3 regions of the Acidovorax sp. 106 genome follow, and region 1 is predicted to be linked to each of the others. Evidence: predicted binding sites of a transcription regulator. Region 1 holds the regulator's gene; each other region holds the start of a gene.
What was found. Region 1 encodes sigma-54, which starts transcription at its own class of promoters, with help from an activator protein. Its sites were predicted from a motif close to TGGCANGNAANCTGCTTT; they were not measured.
Positions count from the first base shown of each region.

Region 2: nirB (nitrite reductase large subunit NirB) is a predicted target of sigma-54. The motif match lies at 1,369-1,386, and genes of this name have one in related genera.
Region 3: C8C98_RS08865 (TorF family putative porin) is a predicted target of sigma-54. The motif match lies at 1,265-1,282, and genes of this name have one in related genera.

Region 1 covers NZ_RCCC01000001.1:1,292,128-1,295,368, reverse strand. The annotation lists gene lptB (LPS export ABC transporter ATP-binding protein) at 1-772, shown strand, start outside; gene C8C98_RS05830 (RNA polymerase factor sigma-54) at 837-2,465, shown strand; gene C8C98_RS05825 (class I SAM-dependent RNA methyltransferase) at 2,565-3,241, shown strand, end outside.
Region 2 covers NZ_RCCC01000001.1:3,752,829-3,756,069, reverse strand. The annotation lists gene C8C98_RS16625 (PAS domain-containing methyl-accepting chemotaxis protein) at 1-886, opposite strand, end outside; gene nirB (nitrite reductase large subunit NirB) at 1,558-3,241, shown strand, end outside.
Region 3 covers NZ_RCCC01000001.1:1,998,894-2,002,134, forward strand. The annotation lists gene C8C98_RS08860 (YifB family Mg chelatase-like AAA ATPase) at 1-1,105, opposite strand, end outside; gene C8C98_RS08865 (TorF family putative porin) at 1,319-2,050, shown strand; gene glnK (P-II family nitrogen regulator) at 2,095-2,433, shown strand; gene amt (ammonium transporter) at 2,465-3,241, shown strand, end outside.

The DNA of each region.
Region 1 (3,241 bases):
TTCCGTCAAAGCCCCGGCAGCGGGGGCGTCTTCCAGTCGCCTTGAGGTCGCCCACCTAGCCAAGTCTTACGGCAGCCGCAAGGTGGTCAAAGATGTGTCCCTGGTGGTGCAAAAAGGCGAGGTCGTCGGTTTGCTGGGGCCCAATGGGGCGGGCAAAACCACTTCGTTCTACATGATCGTGGGGCTGGTGCGCAGCGATGGGGGGGATATCCGCATCGACGGCCAATCGGTGGCGCACATGCCCATTCACAGCCGTTCGCGCTTGGGGCTGTCGTATTTGCCGCAAGAGGCGTCCATCTTCCGCAAACTCACGGTGGAAGAGAACGTGCGCGCGGTGCTGGAGTTGCAGCGTGACGAACACAACGCCCCCCTGTCGCGGGCGGCGATTGAAGATCAGCTCACCTCGCTGCTGCAAGAGCTGCGGGTGGACCACCTGCGTGCTTCGCCCGCGCTGGCCTTGTCGGGTGGCGAGCGCCGCCGCGTCGAAATCGCCCGCGCCCTGGCCACGCAGCCGCGCTTTATCCTGCTGGACGAGCCCTTTGCGGGCATCGACCCCATCGCTGTGATCGAGATCCAGCGCATCATCGGTTTCCTGAAAGCGCGCGGCATTGGCGTGCTCATCACCGACCACAACGTGCGCGAGACCCTGGGCATTTGCGACCACGCCTTCATCATCAGCGATGGCCGTGTGCTGGCGCAGGGCACGCCGGCTGAGATCGTGGACAACGCCGAGGTGCGCCGTGTGTACCTGGGCGAACACTTCCGCATGTGATGGCTTGGCGCGGTGTGGCTATGCGGTGTGTGACGGATCGTGCGGTGTTGCAGGGGGCTGAGGCATGAAGCCCGGCCTGTCCCTGCGGGTCTCTCAGCACCTGGCCCTCACGCCGCAGTTGCAGCAGTCCATCCGGCTGCTGCAGTTGTCGACCCTGGAGTTGGGGCAAGAGGTTGAGCAGATGCTCGACGAAAACCCCTTCCTGGAGCGCAACGCCGACGAAGCCGTGCGCGAAGAGTTTGGCCTGGAGCACGCCGACACCCCCGTACAGGCCGACGAGTACAGTGCAGACGATGCTATCTATTCAGGAGCTGCCAGCGCTTCATCCACAAGCGCTGAGGCCACTTCTGATGCGCAAGGTGACGCCTCGGGCGATGCCGACTACACCAGCAGCACCGCCTCTGACGAGCCCGATTGGGGCGGGGACGGCACCGTGGAGATGGCGCCCAACGACAGCGAATGGGGCGGCGACGCAGCCCCCCGCACCCGCAACGACATGGAGGGCGACGAGGCCGACGCCACGGAGCTAGCGCGCTCGCAAGAGTCCCTCACCGCCTTTTTGCACCGCCAGGCCCTGGCACTGCGCCTGTCTGAGGTGGACCGCGCTGCCCTGCGCTTTCTCATCGAATCGCTGAACGACGATGGCTACCTGGAAGAGCCGCTGCAAGAGCTGGCCATCAGCCTTGCGGGCCCGGATGACCTGGAGCAAATTGACGAGTTGGTGCACCGCTTTACGGTAGCCCAGCGCCTGCTGCAAACCCTGGAGCCTGTGGGCGTGGGCGCTCGCAACCTCGCCGAATGCCTGACCCTGCAACTCAGCGCCCTGGCGGCCGACCCTGACAGCGAGGCCCCTGCGGCCGTGGTGCAGACCGCTTTGCTGATCTGCCAGCAGCCGCTGGAGATGCTGGCCCGCCGCGATGTGCGCCGCCTCACCCAGGCTTGCACCGAAGGCGGCGCTGCGGGTGAAGAACGCACCCGCGCCGCCATGGCCCTGATTGCCCGGCTGGAGCCGCGCCCCGGGCGCCGCTTTGCCGACGTGGAGCGCAACATCATCATCCCCGATGTGATTGTGCGCAAAGCCGGGCGGGCCAACGGCAACAGCGGCCAGCACAACTTCATCGTGGCGCTGAACCCCGATGTGATGCCGCGCTTGCGCGTGCACGACATCTACGCCGGTGCGCTGCGCGGCCACAAGGGCGGCGAGGGCCACCAGGGCATGCAGCAGCGCCTGCAAGAGGCCCGCTGGTTCATCAAGAACATCCAGCAGCGCTTTGACACCATCTTGCGTGTCTCGCGCGCCATCGTGGAGCGGCAAAAGAGCTTCTTCACCCACGGCGAGCTGGCCATGCGCCCGCTGGTGCTGCGTGACATTGCCGACGAGCTGGGCCTGCACGAGTCCACCATCAGCCGCGTGACCACGGCCAAATACATGGCCACACCCATCGGCACCTACGAGTTGAAGTATTTCTTCGGCTCTGGCCTGGGCACCGAAACCGGTGGCAACGCCTCCAGCACGGCGGTGCGCGCGCTCATCAAGCAGTTTGTGGCCGCTGAGAGCCCCACCAAGCCGTTGTCCGATAGCCAACTGGCCGAAATGCTCAAGGAGCAGGGCATCGAATGCGCCCGCCGCACGGTGGCCAAGTACCGCGAATCGCTCAAGATTGCACCGGCCAATTTGCGCAAGTCGCTGTAGCCTGACGTTGATGTCGCAGCGCCTGCAACCGGGCCTGGCAGTACAGGGTGGGCGATGTACCTGCCCTGGCATGATCCGGCCCCACCCGAGGTATTCACCATGAACCAACTCCAACTCTTTCTCCCCTGCGCCGCTGGCGTCGAGGGCTTCCTCGCCGATGAGGTGCATGGCATCACCGGCCTTACGGGGCAAGACCTGCTGGTCGGGCGGGGCGGCGTGCTGCTGCGCAGCTCGTGGCGCCATGCGCTGCAGCTGAACCTGCACAGCCGCCTGACCCAGCGTGTGCTGGTGCAACTGGCGCACCGTCCCTACCGCTCTGAAAACGACCTTTATGCCATGGCCAGCGAGGTGGCCTGGGAGATCTGGTTCACCACGCGCCAGAGCTTCAAGATCGAAGTCACGGCCCAGCACAGCCCGCTGCAGAGCCTGAACTTCGCCGCCCTCAAGGTCAAAGACGCCGTGGCCGACCGCTTCCGTGCCAAGTCCGGTGTGCGCCCCGATGTGAACACCCAGTGGCCCGACGTGCGCATCCACCTGCACCTGACCACCGACGAAGCCACGATCTACATCGACACCTCGGGCGAGCCGCTGTTCAAGCGCGGCTGGCGCGAGGACAAGGGCGATGCGCCCCTGAAGGAAACCTTGGCCGCCGCCATGATCGCCGCCAGCGGCTGGGACCCGCACGGCGACAACCCTCAGCCGCTGTACGACCCCTGCTGCGGCAGCGGCACCATTGCCGTCGAGGCCGCGCAGATCGCCTGCCGCATCCCCGCAGG
Region 2 (3,241 bases), 2.5 Mb from region 1:
GCGCTGACAGGTCCTGGTTGCCTTGCGCGATTTCCTGGGTGGACAACTGCATGCGCTCGGCCTCCTGGCGCGCATCGCGCACGATGGAGAGCAAATTCACATTGAGCTGGGCCAGGGCTTTTTGCAAATGCCCTGCGGTGTCATCGCGCGACACTTGAATCTTCTGGGTCAAGTCCCCCGCCGCCATGCGGTTGGCCCACAGCAGCATCTGGTTCAGGGGGGCAATCGTCACGTTGTGCAAATAGGCGGCCGCCCCCACGGCCAAGGCCAGAACACCCAACCAGGCCAAGCCAGACACCAGCGACAGGCTGTGCCCCCCTGCCGATGCAGCCAGCCAGGCGGCAAGCACCACAGCGCACATGCTCAGCAGCATCTTGCCCAGCGCGCCCAAGCGCAGCAGCTCAGTGGTACGCCCCCACAGGTTGTCTTTGATCAATCGCCCGGCACGCAGCTTGTGCACCAAGGTACCGGCCTCTTTCTCGGCCCGCATGGTCTTGTACAGCTGCTCGGCCTGCTGAATCTGCTCGCGGGTAGCTTCGGTGCGCACCGACATGTAGCCCACGGGCTGGTCCCCTTGCATGAGAGGCGTGACATTGGCCATCACCCAGTAGTAGGTGCCGTTTTTGCGGCGGTTCTTCACGGCGGCGGACCAGGGGATGCCCTTTGCGATGGTGTCCCACATGTCGCGAAAGGCCTCTTCTGGCATCTCAGGGTGGCGGATCATGTTGTGGGGCTGACCCAGCAACTCTTGCCTTTCGTAGCCGCTGACCTCCACAAACATGGGGTTGCAGTAGAGGATGCGCCCCTTCAGATCGGTCGTCGAGACCAGTGTTTCGCCTTTAGGGAAAGGGTACTCCTGAGAGACAACAGGCAGGTTCATTCGCATAGATAACTCCTGAAAAGCCACTTCACGCCAACACGCCAGTGAACTCTTTGCCTAAGAGGCCGCCACTGCCCCAAACCGAGAGCACCGCTGCGCAATCAGCATAAATGAAAAGAAATGTTTCACACACCGGGATTTGGACGGCTCAACGCACAAATCAGACACTAAAAGCGATATTTCGATCGCTTTTATCAATGGATTTTTCACCGCCATTAATTCAACAAAACGCGTCATTCAATTTAGACCCGAACCAAATGGGTGCAAGAGCCAACAGCTCGGCGAACTCAAGCACCCAAGAATGGGCATAGCGAAGCGATTGAACGGCGTGCCCAGAAGGCCTGCTCGTCAATTACAGACTCGCGATGACCGAGCAGCGGGGTACGCCGGCACGGCAACAGACCGCCAGAGGCTGCAGATGCAGAGCCTGGGCAGGCCAGCCTGTTGATTGCGTACCGTCCTAGCGCCCCACACCAGTGCGTCCAATCTGGCACAGGCATTGCTTAACACCAGCAACGACCCAAGCGGGTCGCGCAATTCACCGGTGCAACGGCGCACAGAAGGGTTGCACGGACGAAGGCGTCCCCACATGCGGTTTCGAGAACTCGAGACGGCATCGTGTGGACGCCTTTTTTGCTTTTCGATTCGCCCCTGGCGATGGAACCGACGGAGTCACGATGAAAAAGCCCAAACTGGTGATGGTGGGAAATGGCATGGCCGGTGTGCGCACGCTGGAAGAGCTGCTCAAGATTGCCCCCGATATGTATGACATCACGGTCTTCGGGGCCGAGCCGCACCCCAACTACAACCGCATTCTGCTGTCGCCGGTGCTGGCTGGCGAGCAGACCATCGACGAGATCATCCTCAACGACTGGCAGTGGTACGCCGACAACCGCATCACGCTGCACACCGGCTTCACGGTCAATGATGTGGACCGCGTGCGCCGCGTGGTGAGCGCCACCAGCAAGGACGGCGATGTGATCACCGCCGAGTACGACCGCCTCATCATCGCCACAGGCTCCAACCCCTTTATCTTGCCCATCCCCGGCAAAGATCTGCAAGGCGTGCTGGCCTACCGCGACATTGCCGACACCCAGGCCATGATTGACGCTGCCGCCACCTACAAGCACGCAGTGGTGATCGGCGGCGGCCTGCTGGGCCTGGAGGCCGCCAACGGCCTGATGAAGCGCGGCATGCAAGTGAGCGTGGTGCATGTGGGCGACTGGCTGATGGAGCGCCAACTGGACGACGTGGCCGGCAAGATGCTGCAAAAGTCGCTGCAAGAGCGCGGCATGCAGTTCCTGATGAAAGCGCAGACCCAGGAACTGGTGGGCAACGCCGAAGGCCGCGTGGCCGCCGTCAAGTTCAAGGACGGCACCGAGGTGCCCGCCGACTTGGTGGTGATGGCCGTGGGCATCCGCCCCAACACCGCGCTGGCCGAAAAAATGCGCCTGTACGTGAACCGCGGCATTGTGGTGAGCGACACGCTGCAGACCACCACCGACGCCCGCATCTACGCCGTGGGCGAGTGCGCCGCACACCGGGGCATTGCCTATGGCCTGGTGGCCCCGCTGTTTGAGCAGGGCAAGGTGCTGGCCAACCATTTGGCCGAGTTCGGCATAGGCCGCTACCAGGGCTCGCTCACGTCCACCAAGCTCAAAGTCACGGGCATCGATCTGTTCAGCGCGGGCGACTTCCAAGGCGGCGAGAACACCGAAGAGATCGTGATGAGCGACCCCTTTGGCGGTGTTTACAAAAAGCTCGTCATCAAGGACGACAAGCTGGTGGGCGCCTGCCTGTATGGCGACACGGTGGACGGGAGCTGGTACTTCAAGCTGCTGCGCGACGGCCGCAGCGTGAGCGACATTCGCGACAAGCTGATGTTTGGCGAGAGCAACATCGGCGACGTGGGCCACCAGGGACAGAGCAAGGCATCGGCCATGGCCGACAGCGACGAGGTGTGCGGCTGCAACGGGGTGACCAAGGGCGCGATCTGCAAGGCGATCAAGGACAAAGGCCTGTTCACGCTCGATGAAGTGCGCAAGCACACCAAGGCCAGCGCATCGTGCGGCTCGTGCACCGGGCTGGTCGAGCAAATCATCATGTTCACGGCCGGCGGCGACTACAGCGCAACCCCCAAGACCAAGGCCATGTGCGGCTGTACCGACCACGGCCACCAGGCGGTGCGCGAGGCCATTCGCACCAACAAGCTGCTGACCATTGCCGACGTGTTCAAGTTTTTGGACTGGAAGACGCCCAACGGCTGCGCCACCTGCCGCCCCGCCGTCAACTACTACCTGATCAGCACCTGGCCCAAGGACGCCAAGGACGACCCGCAAAGTCGCGCCATCAACGAGCGCA
Region 3 (3,241 bases), 710 kb from region 1:
TGGAGCCGAGAAAGCCGCAGGGGCAGGGGTTCATCGCGGCCACAAGCTGAAAGCGCGCCGGAAAATCCGCTCGCTGTGCCGCCCTGGATATGGTGATGTGCCCCGTCTCCAGCGGCTCGCGCAGGGCTTCGAGCGCGGCGCGGGGGAACTCGGGCAGCTCGTCTAAAAACAAGACGCCTTGGTGGGCCAAGGAGATTTCGCCGGGCTTCGGTGGCGAGCCTCCACCCACCAGCGCCACCGCTGATGCCGTGTGGTGCGGCTGGCCCGTGGGGCGCACGCCCCAGCGGCTGGGGTCAAAGCGCCCGGCCAGGCTGGCCACAGCGGCGCTTTCCAGGGCTTCGGTCACCGTCATGGGCGGCAGCAGCCCGGCAAAGCGCTGGGCCAGCATCGACTTGCCTGAGCCCGGGGGCCCCAGCATCAGCACGCTGTGCCCGCCGGCTGCGGCAATCTCCAGTGCGCGCTTGGCGGCGGCCTGGCCTTTCACGTCGGCCATGTCCGGGCCCGCGGCGGCGGCACCCAGTGGCGTGGGTTGCAGGGGGCTCCAGCCGTCGTTGTCCACCTCGGCATCACCACCAGCGCTGCTGCCGGGGGGCAAAAAGGCGCGCACTACGTCCAGCAGATGGCGGGCGCGCACCACTTGCGCGTCGGGCACCAGGGCGGCTTCTTCGGCGCTGCCTGGGGGCAGCACCATCTGCACGCTGATCTGCTGCGCGGCCAGCGCCAGGCTGGTGGCCAGTGCGCCGCGCACCGGGCGCAATTCGCCTGACAGCGACAGCTCACCCGCAAATTCATAGCCCTGCAGGCGCTGTGCATCCACCTGCCCGCTGGCGGCCAGGATGCCCAGGGCGATGGGCAGGTCAAACCGGCCTGAATCCTTGGGCAAATCGGCGGGCGCCAAATTGACGGTGATGCGTTTGTTGTGCGGAAACTCCAGCCCCGCGTTCTGCAAAGCCGAGCGCACGCGCTCGCGGGCCTCTTTCACCTCCACATCGGCCAGGCCCACCAGCGTGAAGCTGGGCAGGCCGTTGGCCAAATGCACCTCGACGGTGACGGCGGGGGCCTGCAGCCCCAGAAGGGCGCGGCTTTGCACCAAGGCAAGACTCATATGTAACTTTCTCCCCAGATGGGTGCGCTTGCTAAAGCGATGGGATGTAACGGCTTGTGATTGCACCAGTCGGGTGCGTCGTCAAAAAAAGCTTGCACCGCTTTGCGCAGCCGATCAGCGCGCATTGCGGTGCATTCAATTTTGGAATGCAGCAGGCGGTGGCACGGTCCGTGCTTAAAGCCCTTGTCCCTACTTTGTCCAACCGGAGGAAACATGATTCGCACTTCCATCAAGACCCTGGGCGTTGCCCTCGCCGCTGCGCTGCCCCTGTTGGCCAGCGCGCAACTCACTGGCAATGTCAGCCTGACCACCAACTACAAGTTCCGTGGTCAGGACCAGGACACCAGCAAGGTCAAGGCCGTCAAGCCCGCGCTGCAAGGTGGTTTTGACTATACCTTTGGCGAAACCGGCTTTTACGTGGGTAACTGGAATTCCAGCGTGGATTGGCTCACAAGCAACTCGCTGGAGATGGATTTCTACGGTGGCTACAAATTCAAGGCCGGCGCGGTGGACCTGGACGTGGGCGCACTGACCTACGCCTACCCCGGTAACTCGCTGGGCAACACCACCGAGCTGTACGGCGCCGCCACCTACGGCCCGCTGACCGCCAAGTATTCGCACACCATCTCCAAGGACTACTTTGGCTTTGCAGGCAACAAGCTGGGCACGGGCCGCAAGGGCACCAACACCGGCTACCTGAACTTCGCGTTTGCCCAGGAAGTGATGCCCAAGGTCACTTTGAAGGCATCGGTGGGTTTCACCCGCTTTGCCAGCGACATCAAGGACACGGGCGTGCCTAACTACATGGACTACAGCGTCGGCGGCGCCTATGATTTTGGCAGCGGCCTGTCGCTGGGCGCTGCGGTGGTGGGGGCCAACAAGAAGGACGTCTTTGGTCCGGTCAACAAGTCGCGCGTGATCGTCACGCTTACCAAAACCCTGTAAATCTCAACGGGCACCGTGCGTGCCCGTTGGCGGAGGACATGAACATGAAAATGGTGACAGCCATCATCAAACCCTTCAAGCTCGACGAGGTGCGTGAAGCCCTGTCGGACATGGGGGTGCAAGGCATTACGGTGACCGAGGTCAAGGGCTTTGGGCGCCAAAAGGGCCACACCGAGCTGTACCGTGGCGCTGAGTACGTCGTGGACTTTCTTCCCAAGGTCAAGATCGAAGCCGCTGTGGCCGACGACCTGGTGGACCGTGTGATCGAAGCCATCGAAGGCGCTGCCCGCACCGGCAAGATTGGTGACGGCAAGATCTTCGTGACCCACCTGGAGCAGGTGGTGCGCATCCGCACGGGCGAAACCGGCAAGGAAGCCCTGTAAGGGCCCGCCGCATCACACAGAGAAAAACGCCATGAAAAAACTGCTTGCTTCTTTCGTTCTGGGATTGAGCCTGTTGTCCGCCGGCACCTTGTCGCTGGCCCAGGCACCTGCCGCCGAACCCGCTGCCGCCACCGCCCCGGCCGCAGCCCCTGCTGAAGCCGCTCCGGCCCCTGCCGCCGCAGCCGCACCTGCTGCGGCCGCTGCAGCAGCCCCCGCCGCTGACGCCGCTGCACCCGCAGCCCCTGTGCCCAACAAGGGCGACACGGCCTGGATGATGGTCTCCACCATCTTGGTGATCCTGATGGTGCTGCCTGGCCTGGCCCTGTTCTATGGTGGCTTGGTGCGCAGCAAGAACATGCTGTCCGTGCTCATGCAGATCATGGTCACGTTCTCGCTCATCACGGTGCTGTGGTTCATCTATGGCTACAGCCTGGCCTTCACCGAAGGTGGTGCCTTCATCGGCGGCTTTGATCGCCTGTTCATGAAGGGTATCTGGGACAACGCCGCTGGCACCTTTGCCAATGCCGCCACGTTCAGCAAGGGCGTTGTGATTCCTGAAATCACGTTCGCAGCCTTCCAGGCCACGTTCGCTGGCATCACTTGCGCACTGATCGTGGGTGCCTTTGCCGAGCGCATCAAGTTCTCCGCCGTGCTGCTGTTCATGGTGCTGTGGTTCACTTTCAGCTACCTGCCCATCGCTCACATGGTGTGGTTCTGGATGGGCCCTGACGCCTACACCGCCAAGGACGTCGTGGACTCAATGAACGGCAAGGCCGGTCAAATCTGGCAGTGGGGTGCGCTGGACTTT